Regions from separate parts of the Streptomyces sp. NPDC002476 genome, predicted to be linked through region 3. Evidence: predicted binding sites of a transcription regulator. Region 3 holds the regulator's gene; each other region holds the start of a gene.

The links. Region 3 encodes HrcA, which represses chaperone genes, less so after heat shock. Its sites were predicted from a motif close to TTNGCACTCNGNNNNNCNGAGTGCNAA; they were not measured.
Region 1: a site for HrcA is predicted at 5,648-5,674, ahead of groL (chaperonin GroEL). Genes of this name have one in related genera too.
Region 2: a site for HrcA is predicted at 7,758-7,784, ahead of groES (co-chaperone GroES). Genes of this name have one in related genera too.

The regions. Positions count from the first base shown of each region.
Region 1 is NZ_JBIARH010000009.1:164,608-174,736, reverse strand. Features, by position in the region: gene ACFYXM_RS14090 (hypothetical protein) at 652-1,503, shown strand; gene ACFYXM_RS14085 (hypothetical protein) at 1,596-2,048, shown strand; gene ACFYXM_RS14080 (esterase/lipase family protein) at 2,439-3,680, shown strand; gene groL (chaperonin GroEL) at 3,863-5,485, opposite strand; gene ACFYXM_RS14070 (cold-shock protein) at 5,917-6,123, opposite strand; gene ACFYXM_RS14065 (MoaD/ThiS family protein) at 6,613-6,891, opposite strand; gene thrC (threonine synthase) at 6,925-8,259, opposite strand; SAM riboswitch class I at 8,278-8,405, opposite strand; gene ACFYXM_RS14055 (glucosyl-3-phosphoglycerate synthase) at 8,559-9,545, shown strand; gene ACFYXM_RS14050 (trehalose-6-phosphate synthase) at 9,731-10,129, shown strand, end outside.
Region 2 is NZ_JBIARH010000012.1:38,831-48,959, reverse strand. Features, by position in the region: gene tsaD (tRNA (adenosine(37)-N6)-threonylcarbamoyltransferase complex transferase subunit TsaD) at 1-615, shown strand, start outside; gene ACFYXM_RS16445 (hypothetical protein) at 612-896, shown strand; gene ACFYXM_RS16440 (YciI family protein) at 1,285-1,644, shown strand; gene ACFYXM_RS16435 (RNA polymerase sigma factor) at 1,794-3,053, shown strand; gene ACFYXM_RS16430 (class I SAM-dependent methyltransferase) at 3,231-3,851, opposite strand; gene ACFYXM_RS16425 (hypothetical protein) at 3,953-4,615, shown strand; gene ACFYXM_RS16420 (methyltransferase domain-containing protein) at 4,700-5,908, opposite strand; gene ACFYXM_RS16415 (polysaccharide deacetylase family protein) at 6,320-7,339, shown strand; gene groES (co-chaperone GroES) at 7,937-8,245, shown strand; gene groL (chaperonin GroEL) at 8,346-9,971, shown strand.
Region 3 is NZ_JBIARH010000010.1:167,081-177,209, forward strand. Features, by position in the region: gene hemW (radical SAM family heme chaperone HemW) at 1-604, shown strand, start outside; gene ACFYXM_RS14990 (DUF3097 domain-containing protein) at 657-1,475, opposite strand; gene ACFYXM_RS14995 (MBL fold metallo-hydrolase) at 1,583-2,338, opposite strand; gene hrcA (heat-inducible transcriptional repressor HrcA) at 2,541-3,557, shown strand; gene dnaJ (molecular chaperone DnaJ) at 3,558-4,697, shown strand; gene ACFYXM_RS15010 (nitronate monooxygenase) at 4,834-5,910, shown strand; gene ACFYXM_RS15015 (16S rRNA (uracil(1498)-N(3))-methyltransferase) at 5,907-6,653, shown strand; gene ACFYXM_RS15020 (hypothetical protein) at 6,738-7,277, shown strand; gene ACFYXM_RS15025 (S41 family peptidase) at 7,737-10,129, shown strand, end outside.

The DNA of each region.
Region 1 (10,129 bases), on a different contig from region 3:
GAACTCCAGGATCCGGCCCCGCCCCCTGAGCCCGGCTCCCTGCCGCCCCGAGCCCCGAGCCCCGAACGTGCCTGCCCCGGCAACCGGTAGCGGTGGCCGGGGCGCGGACTCCGGCCACCGGGGCCTGCGCGGCCTGCCGTGCACAGACCGGAGGAGCCAGAGCAGTCGGACGCGCGCATCGGTCCGCCGGGAAGGCAGCGCAACGGCTCCCCCTCGCCCCGGACGCGGTAGGCGAGTTCCGTCCCGTCGGCGGTGGCGAACGCACGCATGGCGCCATCCTCATCACCCTCAACAACCTCGGCGACCTCGGCAAACGGATTCCCGCCGCCCCGGGGCTCAAGCCCCGAAGTCCGAGCGCTCTTTCTGAGGAATGGGTGGTGGGCCTCTTCCCACCCACCCTCCCTGCCACCGGCGTTGACCGTTTGTGATCGGTTTGCGACGCACGGTGCTGACGCTCTAGCGTGCCGAACAGCAAGCAGCCCCTGCCGGTGCACGAACACCAAACAGGGGCCTGACCATCAATCGATTAGGAGTCGATCCATGGCTGCCGATCAGCTTAACGTTGCCCCGCATGCCCCGCACGTAACCCCGCCCGCGCGACCGGATCAACCGGCGCCCGCGCCCGCGACCCCGCTCTCGCCCCCGCACCCGATGGCCAATCCGGGTTACGGCAAGCGTTCCGCGCCCTCGCAACTCCCCCGCACCGGACACGACTTCGCACACCTTTCCGCGCGCGAGGCGTCCATCGCCGCCTACCTCGACCAGCTTCCCGAGGGCGCCGACATCTCCGTGAAGACGCTCGCCAAGGTCCTGCCCTACGGACAGTGCGCCCTGCGGACCGCCCTCAACAGGCTCCAGGACGCCGGGCATCTGCGACGCGGCAGTGAATGCCTCGCCGACGACCGGACGTTGCTGTGGGTGACCCGCACGTTCTTCTCCCGTACCGCGCGGGACGACGAATGGTGGGCGGCGTTCACCCGCGGCGACGTTCCCCCGGAGCAGCGCCGACGGCCCACCCGTTCCCGGGTGTTCGTGCTGCTGGCCGCCCTCGGCCGCACCGCCCCCTCGCTCACCCTGGCGGAGAAGGACTGCACGGCGCTGGAACCGCTGGTCACCGAGTGGTTCGAGCGCGGCGCCACGGAGGCGGAACTCCTGCACGCCCTCACCGACGGTCTCCCCAGCCCCGTCCACCACGCCCCGGGCCTCATCCGTACGCGGCTGGTCGACAAGATGCCGCCCGACCGCCCGCGCCTCGCGGCCCCGAACGGAGCGGCGGCACCGCGCCCACTGCTGCGCACCCTCGAATGCGGCGAGTGCCGCGCCCCCGGCCCCGCGGAGGCCCTGATCGGGGGCCGCTGCGGCCCCTGCCGCGGCACTGCCGGCAAGGCGGCCCCCGCCGGACCGCTCGGAGCCGTTCCCCCGTCCCATGTCCGCGACCGGATGAGCGAGGTCCGGGCCGCGCTGATCCCGCGCTCCGAACGGCCTTCCAGGCTGCGGCCGTAGCGGAACGCTCCACTGCGGCCGGGGCGGGGCTCGGTCGCAACCGGCGCGGAAATCGTTTGCGGTGCACCCGCGCTCCACGGTGATATCCCGCCATGAGCAGAATCGCTGAGGTCATCGTGCTGGCGCAGGACGCGGACGAGGTCATGGAGCCACTGACACGGTACGACGACACGCGGACCTGGAAGGGTGTCTTCCACGAGATGCGGCCGGGCGGGAACTGGGGCTTCGGCTGGGGCGCGGAGTTCGTACGGGTGGGCAGCAGAACCGGGCTCCTGAAGCACCTGGAGTCCTTGCCATGGCCCCGGCCGGAGACGGTGCAGGTCCTGATCCATGACGAGGAGGACGACTGTTTCGGGCTGTGGATGATCCATGACGGCAAGCTGGTGGAGATACCCCTTCCGCGCACACGACGGGCCTACTGGTCCGGGCCGCACGACGAGGAGTTCGCGCCCGACCCCGGGATCCTGAGCCGGACGGACGCCGGTCCCGTCGACTGGCCGGAGGAGATCGAGGGAGGCGATCAGTCCCGCCCCCCGGCCTGGTGAGAACCACCGCCCCCCGGAGCCTGCCGGGGCGGCCGTGCCGCTCGGAGCGGCGGTGCCGGGCGGTGTGGCCACAGCGCTCGGCGCACCTCACGGCCTCACCAAGGGCTGTCCCGTAATCCCTGGCGGGCGCGCGACGACAGCTGCGGCACCTCGCCGCGTTGCCGGAACGTCCGCATACATCCAGTATGCGGACGCCCCTCCGCCTTGCGATGCACCACATCCGACGCCGCGCGCTGGTCCGCCACGGATTACGGGGCAGCCCTTAGCCCCCACATGTCCGAATCCGGCTCCCACCGGGGAGTGGTTTGATCCACTTCTTCCACCCGGTCGCTACCCCTCGTGTTCACCATGACGCCTGTTGTGATGAACCGGCCCAAAGGGGAACGACCTGTGTCCGAACCGACCCGCGAGCAGATCGCCTCGGCGCTGCGGAGCAAGCCTCCTATCGCCCTGACTCCCGGCCTCCGTCTGGAGGCCGAGCCGCACGGCGCCCTTCCGCTGCCGCCCAGTACCGTGTGGGACCTGCCGGGCGGCACCGCCTGGGTGTACTTCGGCGAGGGGAACCGGGATCTCGTACGGCCCGTGATCCTGGCCGACGGATTCAACACCGGGCCGAGCAGTCTGGACTTCTCCTGGGAGGGCCTGGAGTTCGGCGACTACGCGCTCATCAGCGAACTGCGCCGCCGGGGACACGACGTGATCCTTCTCGGATACCACGAACGCAGTGCGTCGATTCTGGACAATTCCCGGACCGCGCAGGCCGCGATCATGCGTGCGATCGCCGAGCGGCGGGGCGACACACAGCTGGCCGTCGGCGGGTTCGGTATGGGCGGCCTGGTCACCCGACACGCACTGGCCAAGCTGGAGCACGAGCGCGTGGACCATCGGACCGCGTTGTACTTCTCGTACGACAGCCCGCACCGCGGTGCCTGGGTCCCGGTCGCGCTTCAGGCGTTCGCGCACTACATCAGGGTGCTCGACAGCCGGTTCTCCGACCAGATCAACAGCCCTGCCGCCCGCCAGCTGCTGTGGCGGCACATCGGGGAATGGAACGGGGTACCGGCGCGGAGCGACGAACGCACCGCGTTCCTCGCCGAGATGAGGAACGTCGGCGAATGGCCGCGCAGGCCGCGGCTGATCGGGGTCGCCAACGGCACGGCCGACGGAAACGGCACCGATGTCCGGGCCGGGGAACTGGCCCTGGAGGGCAAGGGGCTGTCGGTCGTCGGTACCGAGCTCTACACCCAGGCGCCGGGCGACGGCGAACTCGTCGCGAAGCCGAGGGTGACGACGCTGAAGTCCAACGAGGTGCGCACGTCCGGGCTCCCGTCCATCGACGGCGCCCCCGGTGGTTCGCTGGAGGGCTTCGGCATCCTCGCCGACGGTTTCAACGCCCTCAATCCGATCCTGGGCTTCAAGACCGACGTCCGTATCCGCTCGCACTGCTTCGTGCCGTCCGTCAGTGCGGTCGACATCCGCGACCTGGACACCGACGAGGATCTGTACACGGACATCTCCGCGCTCCCGCGCGAGGACAGCGGGCTCGACGAATTCCGACTGGCCTCCCGGAACGAGGGCCACACCCTCGTGACCGAGGAGCTCTGCACCTGGCTCCTCGACCGGCTCCCGTAGCGTCGCGAACGCCGCGAACCCGCGAAGACCGCGAACGTCGCGGGGCCGTCGTGGGCACATCGCGGGGCCGTCGTGGGGACGTCGTGCCTCACGGCACGGATACGGCGCAGGCCCCCGGGACCAGGAGGTCCCGGGGGCCTGCGCTACAGCGAAGCTGTGCCGGACTTGCCGATCCCGTGGGATCAGAAGTCCATGTCACCGCCCGGCATGCCGCCCGGAGCGGCCGCGGCGGCCTTCTCCGGCTTGTCGGCGATGACGGCCTCGGTGGTGAGGAACAGCGCGGCGATGGACGCGGCGTTCTGCAGGGCGGAGCGCGTGACCTTCGCCGGGTCGATGATGCCCTCGGCGATCATGTCGACGTACTCGCCGGTCGCGGCGTTCAGACCGTGGCCGACGGCCAGGTTGCGCACCTTCTCCACGACGACGCCACCCTCGAGACCACCGTTGACGGCGATCTGCTTCAGCGGGGCCTCCAGGGCCAGCTTGACGGCGTTGGCGCCGGTCGCCTCGTCACCCGAGAGCTCCAGCTTCTCGAAGACGGCCGAGGCCTGGAGCAGAGCCACGCCACCACCGGCGACGATGCCCTCCTCGACGGCGGCCTTGGCGTTGCGCACCGCGTCCTCGATGCGGTGCTTGCGCTCCTTCAGCTCGACCTCGGTCGCGGCACCGGCCTTGATGACGGCCACGCCGCCGGCCAGCTTCGCCAGGCGCTCCTGGAGCTTCTCGCGGTCGTAGTCCGAGTCGGAGTTCTCGATCTCGGCACGGATCTGGTTGACGCGGCCCTGGACCTGGTCGCTGTCACCGGCGCCGTCGACGATCGTCGTCTCGTCCTTGGTGATGACGACCTTGCGGGCGCGGCCGAGCAGGTCGAGACCGGCGTTCTCCAGCTTGAGACCGACCTCCTCGGAGATGACCTGACCACCGGTGAGGATGGCGATGTCGCCGAGCATGGCCTTGCGGCGGTCGCCGAAGCCCGGGGCCTTGACGGCGACGGACTTGAAGGTGCCACGGATCTTGTTGACGACCAGGGTCGACAGGGCCTCGCCCTCGACGTCCTCGGCGATGATCAGCAGCGGCTTGCCGGACTGCATGACCTTCTCCAGCAGCGGAAGGAGGTCCTTCACGTTGCTGACCTTGGAGTTGACGATGAGGATGTACGGGTCGTCGAGGGACGCCTCCATACGCTCCATGTCGGTGGCGAAGTACGCCGAGATGTAGCCCTTGTCGAAGCGCATACCCTCGGTGAGCTCCAGCTCCAGACCGAAGGTCTGGGACTCCTCGACGGTGATGACGCCTTCCTTGCCGACCTTGTCCATAGCCTCGGCGATGAGCTCACCGATCTGGGTGTCGGCGGCGGAGATGGAGGCCGTCGAAGCGATCTGCTCCTTGGTCTCCACGTCCTTGGCCTGCTCCAGGAGAGCGGCGGAGACGGCCTCGACGGCCTTCTCGATACCCCGCTTGAGGGCCATCGGGTTGGCACCCGCGGCGACGTTGCGCAGACCCTCGCGGACGAGAGCCTGGGCGAGAACGGTGGCGGTGGTCGTACCGTCGCCGGCGACGTCGTCCGTCTTCTTGGCGACCTCCTTGACCAGCTCCGCACCGATCTTCTCGTACGGGTCCTCCAGCTCGATCTCCTTGGCGATGGACACACCATCGTTGGTGATCGTGGGGGCGCCCCACTTCTTCTCAAGGACGACGTTGCGACCCTTGGGGCCAAGGGTGACCTTGACGGCGTCAGCGAGCTGGTTCATGCCGCGCTCGAGACCGCGCCGGGCCTCCTCGTCGAACGCGATGATCTTGGCCATGTGAAGTGGTCCTCCCGGACAGGGGTGGATTTTCTCCGGACCGAGTGGCGCCCGCGACGGACGGCCTGCGTACCGGTGGTTCCTTGCCCCACCGGAGCTGCGGACCTCACCGGCCCGGCCCAAGTTCTGTCACTCTCACCCGGAGAGTGCTAACGCCAATGATTAGCACTCGACCCCCGAGAGTGCAAGCGTCCCCCTCGGGATGTGGACAACCCCGGACGCCGGATCCAGGCGGAGGGCGGACACCCCGCAACCCGTACGGGCGCGCGGTCCCGGCCTGTTCCCCGACACGCCGGGCGCCCGGGAACGTTCCCGGGCGCCCGGGCTCCCGGAAGGTTCCGGGAACGCACGCAGGGCCCGCCCCCTGGGTGCTCCCCGGGTACGGGCCCTGCGTACGTGAGTGGTGTCGTTGGTGGCCGACCGCGCCGAACTCAGCCGACGGCGAGCTTGACCATGTCCGCCTGCGGCCCCTTCTGGCCCTGCGAGATCTCGAACTCAACTCGCTGACCCTCTTCGAGGGTGCGGTAGCCGTCCATCTGGATCGCGCTGTAGTGGACGAAAACATCCGCACCACCGTCGACCGCGATGAAGCCGTACCCCTTCTCCGCGTTGAACCACTTGACGGTGCCCTGAGCCATGCCTAACTCCCCTATTACTGGCCCTTGCGCAGGACCGCACTTCGCGGACCCGGGTCAGAACTCACCCTCCGACAGGAGAGGGTGTGTGCGCCGGAACGCGTCGACCGCGGCTGAATGTATCTGCCCAACTGCCCTCTGCAACAGGTCAATCGGACGAGAATTCTGGGCAGCACCGATCGCCCGGAACTGAAGAATTCACAAGATCCCGGGGCAAGTCGGGCCGGACAAAGGTGACTTATGACGCAGGAAGATCGCACACTTTGGCCACTTCTCATCGTGACCGGGCGCATTCTCATTGGCGGGCGGCACGCGAAGCTGGGGGACTTCCCCCACTCTACCCCGCTCAACCATGCAGAATTGCCCCCTCCGTTTTCTCCCGGAGAGGGCAATTCGGATAACTCGTGAAGCCGTCCCCCGCCGGAGACCGGCCAATGACCGACGACGGCGACCGACCGGTGGCCGACCGCGGTGCGGGGAGCCTTCGGACCGTCAGCAGCCGCCCGCCACGGCGGGGATGATCGAGATGCCGGCGCCGTCCGGGGTCGCCGTCCCCAGGCCGTCCTCGAAGCGCACGTCGTCGTCGTTCACGTACACGTTCACGAAGCGGCGCAGCTTGCCCTGGTCGTCCAGGACCCGGACGGCGATGCCCGGGTGGTTGCGCTCCAGGGACTCGATGACCTGGGAGAGGTTCTCGCCCTCTGCCGGGACCTCGGACCGGCCGCCCGTGTAGGTGCGGAGGATGGTGGGGATGCGGACCTTGACGCTCATGGTGGGTGTGCCTTTCTTCGGTCGCGGTGGGGATCAGGCGGTGGCGAGGCCGGCGGCGCGGAACGCGTCCAGGCTCGGGCGGATCGTCGCGGTCGCCTGCGAGGTGGCGGCCACCGCGTCCAGGGTCTTGAGGCCGTCACCGGTGTTGAGGACGACGGTGGTCAGCGACGGGTCGAGCACGCCGTTCTCGATCAGCTTCTTCGTCACGCCGACCGTCACCCCGCCCGCCGTCTCGGCGAAGATGCCCTCGGTACGGGCCAGCAGCTCGATCGCGTCGACGATCCGCTCGTCGTCCACGTCCTCGACCGCGCCGCCGGTGCGCCGGGCGATGTCCAGGACGTACGGGCCGTCGGCCGGGTTGCCGATCGCCAGGGACTTGGCGATGGTGTCGGGCTTCTGGGGCCGTACGACGTCGAGTCCGGCCTTGAACGCGGTGGAGACCGGGGAGCACCCCTCGGCCTGGGCGCCGAAGATCTTGTACGGCCTGTCCTCGACCAGCCCCAGCCCGATCAGCTCCTGGAGTCCCTTGTCGATCTTCGTGAGCTGCGAGCCGGACGCGATCGGGATGACGATCTGGTCGGGCAGGCGCCAGCCGAGCTGCTCGCAGATCTCGTACGCCAGGGTCTTGGAGCCCTCCCCGTAGTACGGGCGCAGATTGACATTGACGAAGCCCCAGCCCTCCCCGAGCGGGTCGCCGATGAGCTCCGAGCAGAAGCGGTTGACGTCGTCGTAGTTGCCCTCGATGCCGACCAGCTCGCCGCCGTACACCGCGGCCATGACGACCTTGCCCTGCTCCAGGTCGTGCGGGATGAACACGCAGGAGCGGAAGCCGGCGCGGGCGGCGGCGGCGCCCACCGCACCGGCGAGGTTGCCGGTGGAGGAGCAGGAGAGAGTGGTGAAACCGAAGGCGCGGGCGGCCTCGACGGCGATCGCGACGACGCGGTCCTTGAAGGAGTGCGTCGGGTTGCCGGAGTCGTCCTTGACGTACAGGCCACCGGTGACGCCCAGCTCGCGGGCGAGGTTGTCGGCCTTGACCAGCTTGGTGAAGCCGGGGTTGAGGTTGGGCTTCTCCGCGACATCGGCGGGGACCGGCAGCAGCGGCGCGTACCGCCAGATGCTGTTCGGTCCGGCCTCGATGCGCTTCCTCAGCTCCTCCGGGGAGCCGGTCGGCAGGTCGTACGCCACTTCGAGCGGCCCGAAACAGGACGCGCAGGCGAAGATCGGGCCGAGTGCGAAACGCTCGCCGCATTCGCGGCAGGAGAGCGCCGCGGCGGGTCCGAGATCGAGGTCGGCGGGCGCGGTGCCGGCGGAGGAATCATCGGCGGAAGAGGTGTTCGCTGGGGCGGTCGCAGCGGTCTGCACGGCCATGATGGCGGAGGCCCTTTCTCCTCATCTTCCTTGCGACGCGTTTCGTCGCAAGCCGGAATTGGCACCTTCCCCACCGTGACCTCGCGGTCGGCAGGAGGGTTGCCGGGACGTCAACGGGCCGTTCCCTCAGTCCCTCTGGATGAGCGCTGTGGCACTGGAGCGATGCTCCAGGCATTTGTCGGCGGACCGACCCCGGCATGCGACGGTCGTCCGCGTTGTTCAAGACTGTAACCGAAGCACCGGACTGCTGAGACAGTCGTCCGAACCGCGAGATGGATCACATACAGGGAGTATCGACCGTGCTGGAAGAGGTCGAAAGCTGGCTGACCAGGCGTTCCTGGTCGGCCGCCGACCGTCCGCTGGACCGCCTCCTGGCTGCCAAGGCGAAGGACCCGCGGCGCGGGAGCGTGAGTGTCGTCCTGCCGGCACTGAACGAGGAGGCGACGGTCGGCGGGATCGTCACGACGATCCGGCGCGAGCTCATGGAGAAGGTCCGGCTGGTCGACGAACTCGTGGTGATCGACTCCGGTTCCACGGACGCCACCGCGAAGGTGGCCCGGGAAGCCGGCGCCCGGGTGGTGCACCGGGACGGCATACTCCCCCGGATACCCGCCGTGCCTGGCAAGGGCGAGGTGCTGTGGCGCTCGCTCCTGGTGACGCACGGTGACATCGTCTGCTTCGTCGACGCCGATCTGCGGGACTTCTCGGCCGACTTCGTCTCCGGCATCGTCGGCCCGCTGCTGACCGACCCGGAGGTCTGCCTCGTCAAGGCGATGTACGACCGGCCGTTCGGCGACGGCCCGGCCGGCCCTGCCGAACCCGCCCCCGGCGGGGCCGCGGCCCAGGGGGGACGGGTCACGGAACTGGTGGCCCGGCCGCTGCTCAATCTGCACTGGCCGCGGCTGGCCGGTTTCGTCCAGCCGCTGGGCGGCGAGTACGCGGCACGCCGCTCCCTGCTCGAACAGTTGCCCTTCCCCGTCGGGTACGGGGTGGAGCTGGGCCTCCTCGTGGACGCGCTGCACACGGTGGGCCTGGACGCGCTGGCCCAGGTCGACGTGGGTGTGCGCAGACACCGCCACCAGGACGGCCAAGCACTCGGCCGGATGGCGGCGGCGATCTACCGGACCGCCCAACTTCGCTTGTCCCGGGGGCACTTGGTGCGCCCCGCGCTGACCCAGTTCGAGCGCGGCGAGCACGGCTTCGTACCGCGCACCCATCCGGTGGACACCGAGGAGCGGCCCCCGATGCGCGAGATCGAGGAGTACGTCCAGCGCCGCGCAGCGTGACGCAAGCGCGCACCGTACGACACCCCCGCGGGGCCACGGAAACCATGGGACGTCCATGGGGCACCCACGGGCACACGGGGAACCGCCGGTAACCACGGGAGCCGTGCGCACGCCACCCGGGCGCCGCCGGACGTTGTCCGGCTTCGCACGTTTGAGTGGTTCGTGATCGGGCTAGATTGCGCAACATGGTCTCCGAGCGCGAAGCCCAGTCCGCCGAAGCCGGTGCCGTCCGGGCCGGCGCTGCCGAAGCCGGCGTTCTCGTCGCGTCGAACCGCGGCCCGGTGTCGTACACCCTGGAGACCGACGGGTCGCTCGACGCGAAACGCGGCGGGGGCGGGCTCGTCTCCGGGCTGAGCGCCGTCGACGACAAACTGTGGGTGTGCGCCGCGCTCGGCGACGGGGACCGCGAGGCGGTCCGGCGCGGGGTGGGCGAGCCGGGCGTGCGGATGCTCGACATCGACCCGGCCGTCCACGCGGACGCGTACAACGGCATCGCGAACTCGGTGCTCTGGTTCGTCCACCACATGCTGTACCAGACCCCGCTGGAGCCGGTCTTCGACCCGGAGTTCCGACGGCAGTGGGCA
Region 2 (10,129 bases), on a different contig from region 3:
GACAAGATCGCCCGGGTGCTGGACCTCGGCTTCCCCGGCGGCCCGGTCATCGACCGGCTGGCGCGGGAGGGCGACCCGGCGGCGATCGCGTTCCCGCGCGGACTGACCGGTTCGCGCGACGCCGCCTACGACTTCTCCTTCTCCGGCCTGAAGACCTCGGTGGCCCGCTGGGTCGAGGCCAAGCGGGCGGCGGGCGAGGAGGTGCCGGTACGGGACGTGGCGGCGTCCTTCCAGGAGGCCGTGGTGGACGTGCTCACCCGCAAGGCCGTCCGGGCCTGCAAGGACGAGGGCGTCGACCATCTGATGATCGGCGGCGGCGTCGCGGCCAACTCGCGGCTGCGGGCGCTGGCCGAGGAGCGGTGCGAACGGGCCGGCGTCCGGCTGCGGGTGCCCCGGCCGGGGCTGTGCACGGACAACGGGGCGATGGTCGCGGCGCTGGGCGCGGAGATGGTGGCCCGGGGGCGGCCCGCCTCGGACCTGGAACTGTCCGCGGACTCGTCGCTGCCGGTGACGGACGCCCATGTGCCGGGCGCCCACGCGCACGGACACGGGCACGGCCATGCACACGACCACGATCACGTGCACGAGATCAGCAAGGAAAACCTCTACTCATGAGCGGTACGACCGTCGCGCTGATGTGGGAGGCCCGCGCCGTCACCGGCCGGGGCCCCGAACTCCTGGAGTGGGCCCGCGCCCGCGCGGCCGAACTGGCCCGCGAGCCGTTGCGGCGCGAGGTGCTGCGCGCCCCGCAGGACCGGGTCCTGGTCATCACCTGGTGGGACGCGGCCTACGGTGACGAGCTGCCCGAACTCCCGTCACCGGAGGCCGATGTGGTCACCCGCCCGGTGCACCGCTGGCGCTTCGAGTCGCTGGAGGCGGTGGAGTCCGCCGACTGAGCGGCCCGCGGGGCAAGCGGCCCCGTGGCCCGTGGAGGGGGAGAGCTGCGTACGAGGTCGACCAGGTCGGCGTAGCCCTAGCACCCGGCGCGCCCGCACGTGTCCGCCCGCCCCCGCCCGGCTTCCCGTCCGCGCCGCGCTTATTTTTATACGCGTATATGAATCGCCGGGCTCGGCATATGAATCGCCGGGCTCGGCCCCGGGCTGCTGCTCGCGGCGGCGGCGCCGACCGCCCTCCTGCTGCTGCCGCGGCCGGAACGGACCGCTCTGGTCGTCGCGGAAAAATTCCCGGAAGAATTCCGGAGCGGATGTCGATCCGGCCGTCTCCCGTTCGACGCAGGGGTGAGAGGCGGGGAACGGCCCCGCACCTTCCGACCGAGGAGTCACCATGCCGCGTTTCATGTCGCTGATCCGTCTCGACGAGCAGAACTCCGGACGTCCGGGCCCGGAGGTCGAGGAGCGGATGAAGGCCCTGTTCGAGGAGATCACCAAGGCCGGGGTCATGCTGGAGACGGCCGGGCTCACCCCGACCTCCGAGGGGACCAGGCTCACCTGGTCCGGTGGCCGGCTCAGCGCCACCGACGGCCCCTTCACCGAGGCCAAGGAGGTCGTCGGCGGTTACGCCATCCTCCAGGTCAAGGACAAGGCGGAGGCCCTGGAATGGGCCCGGCGGTTCCTGCAGGTGCACCCGGAGGAATGGAACATCACCTGCGAGGTCCGTCGGATCGAGGAGCCTCCGGGCGCCTGACCGGCGCCGGTGGCGGTTCCGGCCCCGGTCGCGGTGCGGGTTGCGTCCCCGGTCCCGTCGCCGACCCCGCGTCGGCACCGGGGCACGGCGACGGCCCGCCGGGCCCGCCGGGCTTGTCGCCCGGCCGCACGGCTGATCGAATGCTGATCATGACGGTGGGGAGCACGGCGACGGCGATCGAAGCGGTCTTCAGGATCGAGTCCGCGCGGATCGTCGCGGGTGTCGCCCGCATCGTGCGGGACGTGGGCATCGCCGAGGAGATCGCACAGGACGCCCTGGTGGCCGCCCTGGAGCAGTGGCCGGACTCGGGTGTCCCGGACCGGCCGGGCGCCTGGCTCATGACCACGGCGAAGCGCCGCGCCATCGATCTCGTACGCCGCAAGGAGACCTACGCGCGCAAGCTCGCCGAGGTGGGGCGGGCCCTGGAGGACGTGCCGCCGCCCGAGCTCGCGGAAACCGACGACATCGACGACGACCTGCTCCGGCTGACCTTCACCGCCTGCCATCCGGTGCTCGCCACGCCGGCCCGTGTCGCCCTCACACTGAGGCTGCTCGGCGGGCTCACCACCGAGGAGATCGCCCGCGCGTTCCTGGTGCCCGAAGCGACCGTCGCCCAGCGCGTCGTCCGAGCGAAACGGGCCCTCGGCCGTGAGGGCGTCCCGTTCGAGGTGCCGTACGGGGCGGACCGCGCCGCCCGTCTCGGCTCGGTGCTCGAAGTCATCTACCTGATCTTCAACGAGGGCTACGCGGCGACGGCCGGTGACGACTGGCTGCGTCCGGCGCTGTGCGAGGACGCGCTGCGGCTGGCCCGGGTGCTCGCGGCCCTGATGGAGGACGAGCCCGAGGTCCACGGCCTGGTCGCGCTGCTGGAGCTCCAGGCGTCGCGGGGGACGGCCAGGACCGGGCCCGACGGCGTGCCGGTGCTGCTCGCCGACCAGAACCGGGCCCGCTGGGACCAACTCCTGATCCGGCGCGGCATCGCCGCCCTGGAACGGTCCGTGGCCCTGACACGGGCGACGGGCGCCGGACTCGGCCCGTACGCCGTACAGGCCGCGATCGCCGCGTGCCATGCCGGGGCGCCCCGGTACGAGGACACGGACTGGGCCGGCATCGCGGGCCTCTACGACCGCCTCGCCGCGATCGCGCCGTCACCGGTCGTCGAGCTGAACCGGGCCGTGGCGGTGTCGAGGGCACGGGGTCCGGAGGCCGGACTCGCCCTCGTCGACGCCCTGGCCGACGACCGCGCGCTCCGGGACTACCACCTGCTGCCGAGCGTCCGCGGGGACCTGCTGGCCGGCGCGGGCCGTACGGACGAGGCACGCGCGGAGTTCGTACGGGCCGCCGGACTGACCCGCAACGAACGGGAACGCGCGCTGCTGCTCGACCGCGCGGCACGGCTCGACCGATGACGCTCCTGTCCGCGGCGCCCGTTCGGCGCCCGATCAGCTCACGGGTATGCCCGGCCGGTGCACGATCGGGCCTGTTCGGCAGCCCTGTGGGCGCATGACCGTGCCTGTCCAGCAGCCCGGCCGGCGCTCGGTCGTGCCTGTTCGGCAGGCGGCGCCCGTCCGGTGCACGGCGCCCGGTCAGCGCACGGCCACGCCCAACGAGGCGGCGCCCATCGTCCTCGGCGCACCCTTCTCGTAGAACACGTCGAGGTCGGTGATCGTGAATCCCGCGGCCGTCACCATCCCGGCGATCGGCCGGGTCAGACGGCAGCCCCCGAAGAGCCGCCGCTCCAGCGGGTCGAGGCGGTGCTGCAGGCGGCGCACGTCCTCGTCCTCCTCCGGCGCCAGTCCGTGCTCCAGGAAGTGCAGGGTTCCGCCGGGCTTCAGGACCCGCCGCACCTCGCGCAGCGCCGCGTCGGCGTCCGGGACGGTGCACAGCGTCCACGTGGACAGGGCGCCGTCGAAGGTCTCGTCGTCGAACGGCAGGTACTGGCTGTCCAGCCCGGCGCGCCGCACCGGGGTGCGTCCCGCGTGGACACGGTCGCGGGCGAGGCGCCAGCCGAGGTCGGACGGCTCGATCGCGGCCACGGCGGTGACGGTCTCCGGGTAGAACGGCACATTGCGCCCGGAGCCGAAGCCGATCTCGACGATCTCGCCGTACAGGCCCTCGCAGACCCGGCGCCGCAGCGGTTCCGTCGTCTTCATCCCGCCGACCACATCGACGATCCGGGGCACGATCCGTTCGGCGTAGAACCCCATCAGGAACCTCCGTGTGTCCCTCTCCAGCATGGCACCGGGGCGGTCCCCGCGCATCGCACGTCGCGCGGGAGCGGTGGCCCGCACTCGATAGGGTCGGGTCCATGTCATTGCGCACCCAACTGCCGCCCCCGCCGCCCGTGGAGATACGTGCCTGGCCCGGCCGGGAGGAGATGCTCGCCGACCGGGCCGGGGTGCTCGCGGAGCTGGTGAGACGGCACATGTCGTTGGGACGGCTGGCGCTGCTGTGGCTGTGGGCCGTGCTCTGCGCGATCGGCTGGTCGCTGGTGGGCGCGGCGATGACCGCGTTCGAGCAGACCTCCGACTTCTTCAGCGCCGTGCTCGCGCTGATCCTCGTCGTCATGGGCGTCTGCTGCGTGGTGCCCGCCGTCATACTCGTCGCGGTCGGGCTGCGCCGCGACCGTGACATCCGTCGGCTGCTCGTCTCCTGGGGCGAGTTGGGGCGCGACCCGGCCCGGGACGCGGGGCTGCGGAAGCCGGGGACGGCCCTGGTGTGGCTGCTGCTGTCCTACGCGCTGTGCGCGCTCGGGCTGTACATGTGCTTCGCGTTCCCGGCGGTCGAGGAGGCGGTCAAGGAGTCCTACGGGCTGGTCGCCATGGTCATGGGGCTCGGGATGATCGCCTGGCTCACCGGGCTGATCGGCCTCGTCAAGGCGTCCGCCCACCGCCGCTGGGTGATGCGGGTACTGGCCGGGGCGCCCGCCCCGCAGCCGCTGTTCTCCACCGGCGGCGGCGCGCACCGCTGACCCGCGCACCGCTGACCGGGGCCCGGCCCGTCCGGCCCGCCGCGTCCGAGCCGGGTCCGGGCGGGGCCCCTGGCCGGGGACGGGTCAGCGGCCGGCCGGCGGCCGGTCCTCGCCCGGTGGGCCGGCCGGTGTCGGTTCGGTCGACGGACGGCCGATCAGCATCGTCGGCGCCCCGGCCACCCGGGTCAGGAACACCGTGGCGGCGTTCGGTCCCCGGAGCTTCATCCGGCGGCGCAGCTCCTCCGGTTCGACGGCCGAGCCGCGCTTCTTCACCGTCAGGACGCCCACCTCCCGCTCCCGCAGCAGTGCCTTCAGCTTCTTCATGTTGAACGGCAGTTGATCGGTGATCTCGTACCCGGAGGTGTACGGGGACGCGTACGGCCGGTCGCTCGTGACGTACGCGATGGTCTCGTCGATCAGCCGCCCGTCGCACCGCGCCACCACGTCGGCGACCAGATGGGCGCGGATCACGGCGCCGTCCGGCTCGTACAGATAGCGCCCGACCGGGCCGACCGGCGGGGCGGGCGGCGGGACCGCCGACCACAGACCGGCCCCGGCCGGGAGCACGGTGGCGCGGTACGAACCGGCCGTGAAGCCCTCGCCGAACCAGAGCACCGCCTCCTTCACGTCGCCGCCGTCCGAGATCCACTCGGCCTCGGCCTGCTCCGGGATCGCCTCGTGCGGGATGCCGGGGGCGATCTTCAGCGCGGCGCGGGGGGCCCGCAGCGCGGCACCGGTCGCCCAGGAGAGCGGCGGCGAGTACGCCTCGGGGTCGAAGATCCGGCCCCGGCCGCCGCGCCGGGCCGGGTCGACGAAGACCGCGTCGTACCCCGAGGCGTCGACCTCGGTGACATCGGCGCACCGCACCTCGATCAGGTCCGCCAGGCCGAGCGCGGCGGCGTTGGCGCGGGCCACCTCGGCGGTCAGCGGGTCGCGGTCCACGGCGAGGACCCGGATGCCCGCCCGCGCGAACGCGATCGCGTCGCCGCCGATCCCGCAGCAGAGGTCCGCGAGGCTCCGCACCCCGCCCGCCTCGGCGAACCGCCGGGCCCGGTGCGTGGCCACCGACGTACGGGTCGCCTGCTCGACACCGTTCGGCGTGAAGAACATCCGGTACGCGTCCTCGGCCCCGAACTTCGCCACCGCCCGCTGCCGCAGCCGCGCCTGCCCCAGCGCCGCCGACACCAGGGCGGGTGGGTGCGTGCGGCGCAGCCGGGTGGCGGTGGCCAGCTCCTGGGAGGGGTCGTAGGACCGCAGTTCGTCCAGCAGAGCGGTCCCCTCGGGGGTGCGCAGGGCCCGGAAGGCGGCGAGCGGACCGTCGGCGCCGGACGCGTCATGAGCGCCGGTGACGTCACCGGCCCCGGAGGCGTCATCGGTCCCGGAGGCGTCATCGGTCCCTGACGCGGCGTCCGTGCCTTCCGGGACGTCCGCGCCGGACGCGGCTTCCGGGACGTCCGCGCCGGACGCGGCGTCGGCGCCGAATGGGGCATTCGAGTTGTTCGGTCCTGCCAGGTCGGGCGAACCGGCCGGGTCGTTCGGGGCGAGAGCGTTCACCCGCCCCATTGTGAGCCAGTCGGGGTGGTGAGCCAGTCGGGTTGACCGGCGCGGCCGGCGGTGGTGTCGGGCCGGAGTGCCCTTCGTGAGCTGGCAGTATGCAACGCCACGTCATTTATACGACTAATACGATAAAAGGAAGAATTGGCCATGAAAGCGTGTGAATCGGGCCCGTGCGCGTCCCGCGGTCCTGGCTCCGCGGGGCGTCGGCCGACCCGCGCGGCCCTGGCCGCACTCCTGGTCGCCGCGGTCGGTTCGGGGTGCGCCTCCGGGACCGCGGGGCGGGCGGACACCGGCCCCGGGCACCGGGCCGACGCGTCCATGGGCCCCTTCCCCGTGCTGCCCACCGAACCGCCCCCCGGGCATCCCGGCGGACCGGGATACCACGGAGGGGCCGGTGCCCCGGCCGACCGCGGCGCCCCCGCCGGAGCGCGCGAGAACGCGAAGCTCGCCCCGGCCGTACGGGCCGCCCTCGCCAAGAAATGGGGGCTGGCCCGCGCGCCCCTGATCGCACCCCCGCCCGCCGCCAAGCCGCGCGTCACCACTCGGAGGGGCTTCGAGGTCACGGGCGGCGACGCCTCCCTGCCGCCGGTCTTCACCACCGTCCCGACCGAGGACCGGGTGGTGTTCCTGACCATGGACGACGGCGCGGAGAAGGACCCCGAACTGCTGCGGATGATGGACGAACTCGACATCCCGTACAGCGCGTTCCTCACCGACCAAGAGGTGCGCGGCAACTACGGGTACTTCGGCGAGGCGCAACGGCTCGGCGTCGGCCTCAACAACCACACCCTCAGCCACCCCTACCTTCCCGAGCTCTCGTACGAGGAGCAGAAGCGCGAGATCTGCGGTCAGCAGGACATCATCGAGAAGCAGTTCGGGAAGCGGCCCGTCCTCTTCCGTCCGCCGTACGGCAACTACAACGCGGACACGCTGCGCATCGCGAAGTCCTGCGGGATCGAGGCCGTGCCGCTCTGGAACGCGGAGGCGTTCCCGGACCACATGGAATGGCGCGAGGGGGACGGGAAGCTGCGCCCCGGCGACATCATCCTCACGCACTTCCGGGGCCGGAACGAATGGGGCGCCGACATGACCGAACTGGTCCGCGCCGTCATGAAGACGATCACGGACCAGGGGTACGCGGTGGCCCGGCTGGAGGACTACGTATGACCGGAGGGCCGCGCACGAGCGGCACGGGACGGGCGCGTGCGCGACGTGCGAGGCGTACGAGACGTGCGAGAGGCGCCGGACGGCGGGGCGGGCGCGCCGACTGATCGCCGGGGCGACGGCGGCCGGTGCGCTGCTGACGGCGACGGCCGGGTGCGCGCAGTCGGCCGATCCGGTCGAGCGGCTGGGCCGCAAGGCCGCCCGCGACCTCACCCGCACCCCCAGCCGGAGCTCGCCCCGGCCGGAACCTGCCCGCGACCTCACCCGCCCCCGGCCGGAACTCGCCCCCGGCCCTCGCGTGCGTCCGACCGTCCGGGACCGGTCCAGCCCGCACTGTTGTTCCGCCCGGGCTCCCGTGTACGGGCCGGCGCCTCGGCACCCCGGGCCGGCAGGGGGAGCCCGGACGCCACGACTGGCTGAATTGGCACTCCGCTTGACCGAGTGCTAATCGCGGTCATAGTCTCGGTGCTGGCACTCACCGATGGAGAGTGCCAGCAGTACTGTGCGACTGGCAGGTCCGGCACCCGCGACGACGGATCCACCTGGTCGCCACACACAGACTCTTAACCCCGTGAGATCTCCGAAGGGGGAGACCGGATCGTGTCGACCGCCAGCACCAAGGTTGCGATCAAGCCGCTCGAAGACCGCATTGTGGTCCAGCCGCTCGACGCCGAGCAGACCACGGCCTCCGGCCTGGTCATCCCGGACACCGCCAAGGAGAAGCCCCAGGAGGGCGTCGTCCTGGCCGTGGGCCCGGGCCGCTTCGAGAACGGCGAGCGCCTTCCGCTCGACGTCAAGACCGGCGACATCGTGCTGTACAGCAAGTACGGCGGCACCGAGGTGAAGTACAACAGCGAGGAGTACCTCGTCCTCTCGGCTCGCGACGTGCTCGCGATCATCGAGAAGTAATTCACCCACGTCTGCTTCCGTTCCGCGCCCCTGGCCCCGTGCGTTGTGATCAGCCGGGCGGCCGGGGGCGCGGTTTGTTCGAGAGGAAAGCTCAGCTCCCATGGCGAAGATCCTGAAGTTCGACGAGGACGCCCGTCGCGCCCTCGAGCGCGGCGTCAACAAGCTTGCTGACACGGTCAAGGTGACGATCGGCCCCAAGGGCCGCAACGTCGTCATCGACAAGAAGTTCGGTGCCCCCACCATCACCAACGACGGTGTCACCATCGCGCGCGAGGTCGAGATCGAGGACCCGTACGAGAACCTCGGTGCCCAGCTGGTGAAGGAGGTCGCGACCAAGACCAACGACATCGCGGGTGACGGTACGACCACTGCCACCGTGCTGGCCCAGGCGCTGGTCCGCGAGGGTCTGCGCAACGTCGCCGCCGGCGCCTCCCCGGCCGCCCTGAAGAAGGGCATCGACGCGGCGGTCAAGGCCGTGTCCGAGGACCTCCTCGCGACCGCCCGCCCGATCGACGACAAGTCCGACATCGCCGCCGTGGCCGCGCTCTCCGCGCAGGACCCGCAGGTCGGCGAGCTCATCGCGGACGCGATGGACAAGGTCGGCAAGGACGGTGTCATCACCGTCGAGGAGTCCAACACCTTCGGTCTGGACCTCGACTTCACCGAGGGCATGGCCTTCGACAAGGGCTACCTGTCCCCGTACATGGTGACCGACCAGGAGCGCATGGAGGCCGTCCTCGACGACCCGTACATCCTGATCCACCAGGGCAAGATCGGCGCCATCCAGGAGCTGCTCCCGCTGCTGGAGAAGGTCATCCAGGCCGGTGGCTCCAAGCCGCTGCTGATCATCGCCGAGGACGTCGAGGGCGAGGCGCTGTCGACCCTCGTCGTCAACAAGATCCGCGGCACCTTCAACGCCGTCGCCGTGAAGGCCCCCGGCTTCGGTGACCGCCGCAAGGCCATGCTCGGCGACATCGCCACCCTCACCGGTGCGACCGTCATCGCCGAGGAGGTCGGCCTCAAGCTCGACCAGGCCGGTCTGGACGTGCTGGGCACCGCCCGCCGCGTCACCGTCACCAAGGACGACACCACGATCGTGGACGGCGGCGGCGAGCCCGGCGACGTCAAGGGCCGGGTCAACCAGATCAAGGCCGAGATCGAGGCCACGGACTCCGACTGGGACCGCGAGAAGCTCCAGGAGCGCCTCGCGAAGCTGGCCGGCGGCGTGTGCGTGATCCGCGTCGGTGCCGCCACCGAGGTGGAGCTCAAGGAGAAGAAGCACCGTCTGGAGGACGCCATCTCCGCGACCCGCGCCGCGGTCGAGGAGGGCATCGTCTCCGGTGGTGGCTCCGCTCTGGTCCACGCGGTCAAGGTCCTGGAGGGCAACCTCGGCAAGACCGGCGACGAGGCCACGGGTGTCGCGGTCGTGCGCCGCGCCGCCGTCGAGCCGCTGCGCTGGATCGCCGAGAACGCCGGCCTGGAGGGCTACGTCATCACCTCCAAGGTCGCCGACCTCGACAAGGGCCAGGGCTTCAACGCCGCGACCGGCGAGTACGGCGACCTGGTGAAGGCCGGCGTCATCGACCCGGTCAAGGTCACCCGCTCCGCGCTGGAGAACGCCGCGTCCATCGCGTCGCTGCTGCTCACGACCGAGACCCTGGTCGTCGAGAAGCCGGCCGAGGAGGAGGCCGAGGCCGGTCACGGCGGCCACGGCCACGCGCACTGACGCGTAACCCCGGCACTGGTGCCCCTCCCGGCAACGTCTGCCCCGTCGCGCCGCGCGGCACTTCCCCGAGCTCTCAGCTTCGTTCGGGCAGGGGAGACCCCATCCGGGGGCTTCCGGCCGCCTTGCGATCGCACGCAGCGTACGACGCTCCTTCCGGG
Region 3 (10,129 bases):
CTCCCTGGACGCGGCGATCGGGGCCGGTCCGGACCATGTGTCCGCGTACGCGCTGATCGTCGAGGAGGGCACCGGGCTGGCCCGACGCATCCGGCGCGGCGAGATCCCGATGACCGACGACGACGCCCACGCGGACCGGTACCTGATCGCGGACGAGGCGATGACCGCGGCGGGCTTCTCCTGGTACGAGGTGTCGAACTGGGCCCGCACGCCCGAGGCCCGCTGTCTGCACAACGAGCTGTACTGGCGCGGGGCCGACTGGTGGGGCGCTGGACCGGGGGCGCACAGCCATGTCGGAGGCGTGCGCTGGTGGAATGTGAAGCACCCCGGGGCGTACGCGCAGGCGCTGGCCGAGGGACGCTCACCCGGCGCCGGGCGCGAGATCCTCTCCGCCGAGGACCGGCGGGTCGAGCGGATCCTGCTGGAACTGCGCCTCGCGGACGGTTGCCCGCTGTCCCTGCTGAAGCCGGCGGGTCTGGCCGCGGCCGACCGCGCGGTCGAGGACGGGCTGTTGCAGCCGGAGCCGTACGAGCGGGGGAGGGCGGTGCTCACCCTGCGCGGACGGCTGCTGGCCGACGCGGTGGTGCGGGACCTGGTGGACTGAGGACCCCGCTCCTCAGCCGCCGGAGGGACCGGATCCGGGGGCCGTCACGCACTCATTCGGGCGCCGTCACAAAATCGATCAGGTGTTCCACTGAACCCAGAAGTGTCGGCTCCAGGTCCCGGTACGAGCGCACCGAGGACAGAATGCGCTGCCAGGCGGCGCCGGTGTTCTCCTCCCAGCCCAGCGCCCGGCACACGCCCGTCTTCCAGTCCTGGCCGCGCGGCACCACCGGCCAGCCGGCGATGCCCACGGACGACGGCTTCACGGCCTCCCACACGTCGATGTAGGGATGGCCGACCACCAGCACGTTCGCGTCCGACACCCGCTCCGCGATCCGGGACTCCTTGGACCCCGGTACCAGGTGGTCCACCAGGACGCCGAGCCGGGCGTCCGGGCCGGGGGAGAACTCGCGCACGACGGCCGGAAGGTCGTCGACACCCTCCAGGTACTCGACGACCACGCCCTCGATCCGCAGGTCGTCGCCCCAGACCCGCTCGACCAGTTCCGCGTCGTGCCGGCCCTCCACATAGATCCGCCCCGCCCGTGCGACCCGGGCACGCGCCCCGGGGACCGCGATCGATCCCGAGGCCGTGCGCGCGGGGCGCGCCGGTGAAGCCGCCGACGGCCGCACCAGCGTGACCACCCTGCCCTCCAGCAGGAAGCCGCGCGGCTCCATCGGAAACACCCGGTGCTTGCCGAAACGGTCCTCCAGGGTCACTGTCGGTCCTTGGGCCGTCTTCTCGCAGCGGATCACCGCACCGCAGAACCCGGTGGAGACCTCCTCCACGACCAGATCGGCTTCGGCGGGGACCTCGGGAACGGGGGCGGACCTCTTCCACGGCGGGGTCAGGTCCGGCTGGTAGCTGCGCATCGGACGACGATAGGACGGGAACGGCCCACGACACGCCGAGGGGCCGGCCCGCACGCCGAGGAGCCCGCCTCGCACGCCGACGAGGCCCCCCGTCCTCCCGCTGCCTTTCAGGGGCCCGTGAGTCCCCCGTACAGCGCCGCCAGCCGGTCGCGCTGGTCCCTGACGAACGCGGCGTCCACGACCGCTCCGTGCCCGGGGACGTACACCGCGTCCTCGCCCCCCAGCGCCAGCAGCCGGTCCAGCGCGGCCGGCCAGCGGGCCAAGGCCGCGTCCGGGCCCGCCTGAGGTTCACCGGACTCCTCGACCAGATCGCCGCAGAACACCACGGCGGGGGAACCCGGCACGACCGCCACCAGATCGTGGCCGCTGTGCGCGGGGCCCAGATTCGCCAGCAGCACCCGCCGGCCGCCGCCCAGATCGACTGTCCGTTCATCGCGCACCTCGTGATCCGGCGCCACCAGCGCGGCGACGGCCTCGGTCGCCTCGTGCTCGGGCACCCCGTGGCGTACCGCGTCGGAGCGCAGATCCGCAGCCCCGCCCGCGCTCCTCAGCAGGTCCGCCGTACCGGCCGCCCCGTAGACCCGGACGCCCCCGGCCGCCCGGACACCCGGGAACGCCGCGGTGCCCAGAACGTGATCGAAATGGGGGTGGGTGAGTGCGATATGCGTCACCTCACGGCCGAGCAGGGCTCGTGCCCCGTCCCGGATCCCGGCCCCCTCGCGGAGCGTGGACCCGGTGTCGACGAGCAGCACGCCCTCCGCCCCGGCCACCAGCGCGGTCGTCGCGTCCCAGCCGGGCAGGCGGCGCCGTCCCGTACCGTGACCGATCCGCTCCCAGCCGAACTCTTCCCAAGAGGTGTCCATACCGGGACGCTATCGGCAGCGGACCGGTACGGTCTCGCGACCGCGTGGCCGGTCGCCCTTGCTAGGTCCCCAGTCGGCCGCCGTACACTGACCGGGGGATGGCTGGCACTCGCGCTGACAGAGTGCCAGGCGGATCCCTGGGGAAAGAAGTCGGGTACGGCCCGGGAACCACCGCTGAACCAGCTACCTGGAGGTGCGCGCGATGCTCAGCGAACGCAGACTCGAAGTGCTGCGCGCCATCGTTCAGGACTACGTGGGCACCGAGGAGCCGGTCGGCTCCAAGGCGCTCACCGAGCGGCACAAGCTCGGGGTTTCCCCGGCCACCGTCCGCAACGACATGGCGGTGCTGGAGGACGAGGGCTTCATCGCCCAGCCCCACACCAGTGCCGGGCGCATCCCGACGGACAAGGGTTACCGGCTCTTCGTCGACAGGCTGGCGGGCGTCAAGCCCCTCTCGTCGCCGGAGCGCCGCGCCATCCACAATTTCCTCGACGGTGCGGTCGACCTCGACGACGTCGTGAGCCGCACCGTCCGGCTGCTCGCGCAGCTGACCCGGCAGGTCGCCATCGTGCAGTACCCCTCGCTGACCCGGTCGACGGTGCGGCACGTGGAACTGCTGTCGCTGGCCCCCGCCCGGCTGATGCTCGTGCTGATCACGGACACCGGCCGGGTCGAACAGCGCATGATCGACTGCCCCGCCCCGATGGGCGAGACCTCGCTGGCCGATCTGCGGGCCCGTCTCAACAGCCGGGTCGTCGGGCGCCGTTTCTCGGACGTCCCGCAGCTGGTGCAGGACCTGCCGGAATCCTTCGAGAGCGAGGACCGGGGGACCGTGTCCACCGTGCTCTCCACCCTGCTCGAAACCCTGGTCGAGGACACGGAGGAGCGCCTGATGATCGGCGGCACCTCCAACCTCACCCGCTTCGGACACGACTTCCCCGTGATGATCCGGCCGGTGCTGGAGGCGTTGGAGGAGCAGGTCGTGCTGCTGAAGCTGCTCGGTGAGGCCAAGGACTCGGGCATGACCGTACGCATCGGGCACGAGAACGACTACGAGGGACTGAACTCCACGTCCGTCGTCACAGTCGGCTACGGTTCGGGCGGCGAGGCAGTCGCCAAACTCGGCGTGGTCGGACCGACCCGCATGGACTACCCCGGAACGATGGGAGCGGTACGCGCAGTGGCACGTTACGTCGGACAGATCCTGGCGGAGTCGTAAGTGGCCACGGACTACTACGCCGTACTCGGCGTGCGCCGCGACGCGTCCCAGGACGAGATCAAGAAGGCATTCCGGAGGCTCGCCCGCGAGCTGCACCCGGATGTGAATCCCGATCCGAAGACACAGGAGCGGTTCAAGGAGATCAACGCCGCCTACGAAGTGCTGTCGGACCCGCAGAAGAAGCAGGTCTACGACCTCGGCGGCGACCCGCTGTCCGCTTCCGGCGGCGGTGGCGGCGCGGGCGGCTTCGGACAGGGCGGCTTCGGCAACTTCTCCGACATCATGGACGCGTTCTTCGGTACGTCGTCGCAGCGCGGGCCCCGCTCGCGCACCCGGCGCGGCCAGGACGCGATGATCCGGCTGGAGGTCGATCTCGCCGAGGCGGCGTTCGGCACCACCAAGGACATCCAGGTCGACACCGCCGTCGTCTGCACCACGTGCAGCGGCGAGGGTGCCGCTCCCGGCACCTCCGCCCAGACCTGTGACATGTGCCGCGGACGCGGCGAGGTCTCCCAGGTCACCCGGTCCTTCCTGGGCCAGGTCATGACCTCGCGGCCCTGCCCGCAGTGCCAGGGCTTCGGCACGGTCGTGCCGACCCCGTGCCCGGAGTGCGCCGGGGACGGCCGCGTCCGGTCGCGCCGCACGCTCACCGTGAAGATCCCGGCGGGTGTCGACAACGGCACCCGCATCCAGCTCGCGGGCGAGGGCGAGGTCGGCCCCGGCGGCGGCCCGGCCGGCGACCTGTACGTGGAGATCCATGAACTGCCGCACCCGGTGTTCCAGCGCCGCGGTGACGACCTGCACTGCACCGTCACGATCCCCATGACGGCGGGCGCGCTCGGCACGAAGGTGCCGCTGGAGACGCTCGACGGCCTGGAGGAGGTCGACATCAGGCCCGGCACCCAGTCCGGCCAGTCGGTCCCGCTGCACGGACGCGGCATCACTCATCTGAGGGGCGGCGGACGCGGCGACCTGGTCGTGCACGTCGAGGTGATGACCCCGACGAAGCTCGACCCGGAGCAGGAACGACTGCTGCGCGAACTGGCGAAGATGCGGGGCGAGGAGCGGCCCACCGGCCAGTTCCAGCCGGGGCAGCAGGGGCTGTTCTCCCGGCTGAAGGACGCCTTCAACGGCCGCTGACGGGCCTCGCGCGGGTCGTCGAGCGGCCCCGCGCGGGCTGACGCGGACCTTGTGGGCCGTTCTCCGTCCGACGGAGAACGGCCCACGGTCGCGTCCCGCGCGCGCCTGGGTGCACCGGACGTGACACGATGCGGTCATGTCATCCGTGTTGACCGATCTCTGCCGGTATCCGATCGTGCAGGCCCCCATGGCGGGCGGTACGTCCCGTCCGGAGCTCGCCGCAGCCGTCTCGGAAGCGGGCGGGCTGGGCTTCCTCGCCGCCGGGTACAAGACGGCCGACGGCATGTACAACGAGATCAAGCGGCTGCGCACGCTCACCGGCCGGCCCTTCGGCGTCAATCTCTTCATGCCGCAGCCCGACCTCGCCGACCCGAGCGCCGTCGACGTGTACCGGCATCAGCTCGCGGGCGAGGGTGCCTGGTACGAGACCCCGCTCGGCGACCCGGACGCCGACGGGGGCGACGACGGCTACGAGGCCAAGCTCGCCATCCTTCTGGACGACCCCGTCCCGGCCGTCTCGTTCACCTTCGGCTGCCCGACCCGCGACACCCTCGACGCGCTCGCGAACGTCGGCACGTACACCGTCGTGACGGTGACCACGCCGGAGGAGGCCCAGGCGGCCCAGTGGGCGGGCGCCGACGCGGTCTGCGCGCAGGGCGTGGAGGCGGGCGGCCACCAGTCCACCCACCGCGACGACCCGCTGAACGACGGCACCGGCATCGGCCTGCTCTCCCTGGTCGCGCAGGTCCGCGAGACCGTGGAGCTGCCGATCGTCGCCGCGGGCGGACTGATGCGCGGCTCCCAGATCGCCGCGGTGCTCGCCGCGGGCGCCCAGGCGGCGCAGCTCGGCACGGCGTTCCTCGTCTGCCCCGAGTCCGGCGCGACCCCGCTGCACAAGCAGGCGCTGACCAATCCGCTGTTCGCGGGGACCGCCCTGACCCGGGCGTTCTCCGGCCGCCCCGCCCGAGGGCTGCTCAACCGTTTCATGCGCGAACACGGTCCGTACGCCCCCGCCGCCTACCCCCAGGTCCACTACCTGACCTCCGGACTGCGCAAGGCGGCGGCCACGTCCGGGGACGCCCAGGGCATGGCACTGTGGGCGGGGCAGGGACACCGGATGGCACGCGAGGTGCCCGCCGGCCGGCTGGTCGGCCTCCTCGTCGAGGAACTGGACGCCGCGCGGGCGGCACTGAACGCGGGGGGCACGCGATGACCGCACCGGTCTTCGTCGTCGAAGCGGTCCCCGACGGGCCGGAGTTCGTGCTGGAAGGGCCCGAAGGGCGGCACGCCGTCTCGGTGAAGCGGCTGCGCCCCGGCGAGGACGTCGTGCTGACGGACGGCGCGGGCCGCTGGACCGAGGGCGTCGTCAGGGCCGCCGAGGGCAAGGACCGGCTCGTGGTCATGGATCTGACGGAGATCCACGAGGAGCCCCCGCCCGCGCCCCGGATCACCGTCGTCCAGGCGCTGCCCAAGGGTGACCGGGGCGAGGTCGCCGTGGAGACGATGACGGAGACCGGCGTCGACGCGATCGTGCCCTGGCAGGCATCGCGCTGCATCACCCAGTGGAAGGGCGAGCGCGGCCTCAAGTCCCTCGCGAAATGGCGCAACACCGCCCGCGAGGCGGGCAAGCAGTCGCGCCGGGTGCGATTCCCCGAGGTGGCGGACACGCTGACGACCAAACAGGTGGCCGCGCTCCTGGGCGCGGCGGACTTCGCCGCCGTCCTGCACGAGGACCGCGACCACGACAGCGAACCGCTGGCCACCGTTCAACTCCCCGCCCAGGGCGAGATCTTGCTCGTCGTCGGCCCCGAAGGCGGCGTGTCCCCGGACGAACTGGGCCTCTTCGCCGAGGCCGGCGCCCGCACCTGCCGTCTCGGCGCGAGCGTGCTGCGCACCTCCACGGCCGGAACGGCGGCGACGGCCCTGCTGATGGGGCGCACCGGCCGCTGGTCGTGAGCGCCCTCCCGCGCGCCGGTGCCACCCCTGAAGAGGCCGCGAGCCGTCTACCGTCTCGCGATCGAACGGTGGGAAGCTGCCCGTATGGGGACAACAAGGGCATGGTGTCGTAGCGGAATCCGTCGACTTCTGGCCGCGTCCGCACTCACGGGCGCGGCGGTCGCGGCGCTCGTCGCCTGTGACCCGGCGGGCGGTCTGAACTCCGCGTCCATTGCCGTGACCACCGACCGGACCGGCACCAGCGCCCTGGAGCGCAACGGGGTCGACGTGCGCTGGCTGAGCTGCTCGGCCGGTGTCGACCGCCTGGACGGGGGCGGGGCGGTGAACGGTTCACCGGCCGCCTCCCCGCCCCGGACGGGGCACGTCGAGTGCACCGGAAGGACCGGGGGCGGACAGGACATCTCGATCAGCGGCAAGGTGACCCAGGCCCTCGACGGGCGGTGCGTGCGGGGCGACCTGACCGCTCGGGCCGACGGCAGGGACGTGTTCCGGACAGACGTGCTCGGCGACTGCGACGCCAGACCGACGTTCGGGGCGGTGTACCCGCCCGGGAACAGCGGCCAGGGCGGCGCCCGGCCCGCGGTCACCGTGACGGTCACGGTGACCGGCACACCCTGGGGCTGAAGCCTGTTGCAGAACGGGTTCAGCGCTGGTTTCCCGCTGTGATCCGACGCACCGAGGGCTTGCTCCTGTCCGGCTTCCTGTCGACTGACCGTGCGTGTCGATCCCGCGCATGAGGTGCCGCACGATCCTCCGGGCCGTTGTGCAACAGGCGTCAGGCCCTGTCGTCGAACTGCCGTCTGCCGTGCGGCGCCTGGCCGGCACGCTCGCGGTGCTGTCGCAGTCGGCCTCGTAGGTCCTGGTACGAGGGCGAACCTCCGCCTCGCGCCCAATGGGGTCTCCCCTGTTCGAGCGGAGCCGAGAACTCGGGGAAGTACCGGACGCCGCACGGCCCGGCCTCCGGCCGGACGACGGCAGTTCGACGACAGGGCCCGGTGACCGGCGCGGTGCGCCGCCGCGGGCCCCGACGTACTCCGGCCAACCCGGTACCGCCGGGCACGCCCGCGGCCTAGGGTGATCGGTGTGACGCAGTCTGCCTATCTCCGATACCCCCATGTCCAGGGCGATGTGATCGCCTTCACCGCCGAGGACGACGTCTGGCTGGCACCGCTGGACGGCGGCCGGGCCTGGCGCGTCAGCGCCGACAACCGGCCCGTCACCCACCCGCGGATATCCCCCGACGGGACGCGGGTCGCCTGGACGTCCACCCGGGACGGGGCACCCGAGGTGCACGTCGCGCCCGTCGACGGCGGCCCGTCCCGGCGGCTCACCTACTGGGGCGACGCCACCACCTCCGTACGCGGCTGGACGCCGGAGGGCGACGTACTGGCCATCAGCGCCCACGATCAGGCGTCGTTGAGACGCAGTTGGGCCAGGGCCGTCCCGGCCGACGGCGGGCCCGCGCGGACCCTGCCGTACGGACCGGTCGGCTCCGTCGCGTACGGCCCCGGCGGACGGGTCCTGCTGCTCTCGGCCACCATGGGGCGCGAGGCCGCCGCGTGGAAGCGCTACCGGGGCGGCACCGCGGGCAAGTTGTGGCTCGAACGGGAAGAGCGACCGGAAACCGCAGACGGGGCCGCGGAGTTCATACGCGTCCACGAGGACCTCGACGGCAACATCGAGGCCCCGATGTGGGTGGGCGGCCGTCTCGCGTTCCTCTCCGACTACGAGGGCGTCGGCGCGGTCTACTCCTCCCTCCCCGACGGTTCCGACCTGCGCCGCCACACCGGCGTCGAGGGCTTCTACGCCCGGCACGCGACCACCGACGGCACCCGCGTCTGCTACGCGTCGGCCGGTGAACTGTGGCTGCTGGACGACCTCGACGGGGCCGAGCCCCGCCGCCTCGACATCCGGCTCGGCGGCCAGCGCGCCGACCTCCAGCCGCACCCCCTGCACGCGGGCGGCCACCTGGAGAGCGCGTCCCCGGACCGCACCGGCCGCGGCAGCGCGGTCGCCACGCGCGGCGCCGTCCACTGGGTCACCCACCGCGACGGCCCGGTCCGCGCGCTCGCCGTCGAACCCGGCGTACGGGCCAGGCTGCCCCGCACCTTCCAGGCCGACGGCGACCAGCACGTCGTGTGGGTCACCGACGCCGAGGGCGACGACGCCCTGGAGTGCGCCCCCGCCACCGGCATCGCGCCGGGCGCCGTGCCGCGCCGCCTCGCCGCGGGACGCCTGGGCCGGGTGCTCGGCCTCGCTGCGGCGCCGGACGGCAGCAGGTTCGCCGTCGCCGCCCACGACGGGCGGGTGCTGCTCGTCGAGCGGGAGAGCGGCGAGGTCCACGAGGTGGACCGCAGCGAACACGGCGACGTCTCCGGTCTGGTCTTCTCGCCCGACTCCGCCTGGCTCGCCTGGTCGCACCCCGGGCCCGACCCGCTCCGCCAGCTCAAGCTGGCGCACCTCGCCGACCTGTCGGTGGCCGAGGCGACCCCGCTGCGCTTCCGGGACTTCGCCCCCGCGTTCACCACCGACGGCAAGCACCTCGCGTTCCTCTCCGAGCGGTCCTTCGACCCGATCTACGACACCCACGTCTTCGACCTGGCGTTCATCGGCGCCTGCCGCCCGCACCTGCTGACGCTCGCCGCCACCACGCCCTCCCCGTTCGGGCCGCAGCGCCACGGCCGCCCGGCCGAGAAGGAGAAGGGCGGCGGGGAGGGCGAGGACAACCCGACCGCGCTGCCCGTCACCCGCATCGACCTCGAAGGGCTGGCCGACCGGATCGTGCCGGTGCCCGTCGAGGCCGCCAGGTACTCCACGCTGCGCGCCGCGAAGGACGGGCTGCTGTGGCTGTGCCACCCGGTGACCGGGGTGCTCGGCACCAGCGGCGCCACGCCCGACTCCCGCGAGCCCGAGACCGTCCTGGAGCGGTACGACCTGGAGAAGCTGCGCTGCGAGGAACTCGCCTCCGACGTCGGCGCCTTCGCGGTCAGCGGCGACGGCAGGCGCCTCGTCCTGCACACCGGGGGCAAGCTGCGCGTCGTGCCGTCCGACAGCCGGGTTTCGGCCGGGGACGACGACCACGACGGCGACACGAGCGTCACCGTCGATCTCACCCGGATCCGCCGCACCCTCGACCCGGCGGCCGAATGGCGCCAGATGTACGACGAGGCCGGGCGCGTCATGCGGGACAACTTCTGGCGCCCCGACATGGGCGGCGTCGACTGGGACGGGGTCCTGGACCGCTACCGCCCGGTGCTGGACCGCGTCGCCACCCACGACGACCTGGTCGACCTGCTGTGGGAGGTGCAGGGCGAACTCGGCGCCTCGCACGCCTATGTGAGGCCCACCGCCTGGTGGCGCGACGAGATCGCCCGCCAGGGACTGCTCGGCGCGGACATCTCCCGTACGGACGAGGGCGCGTGGCGCATCGACCGCATCCTGCCGTCCGAGACCTCCGACCCCGAAGCCCGCTCGCC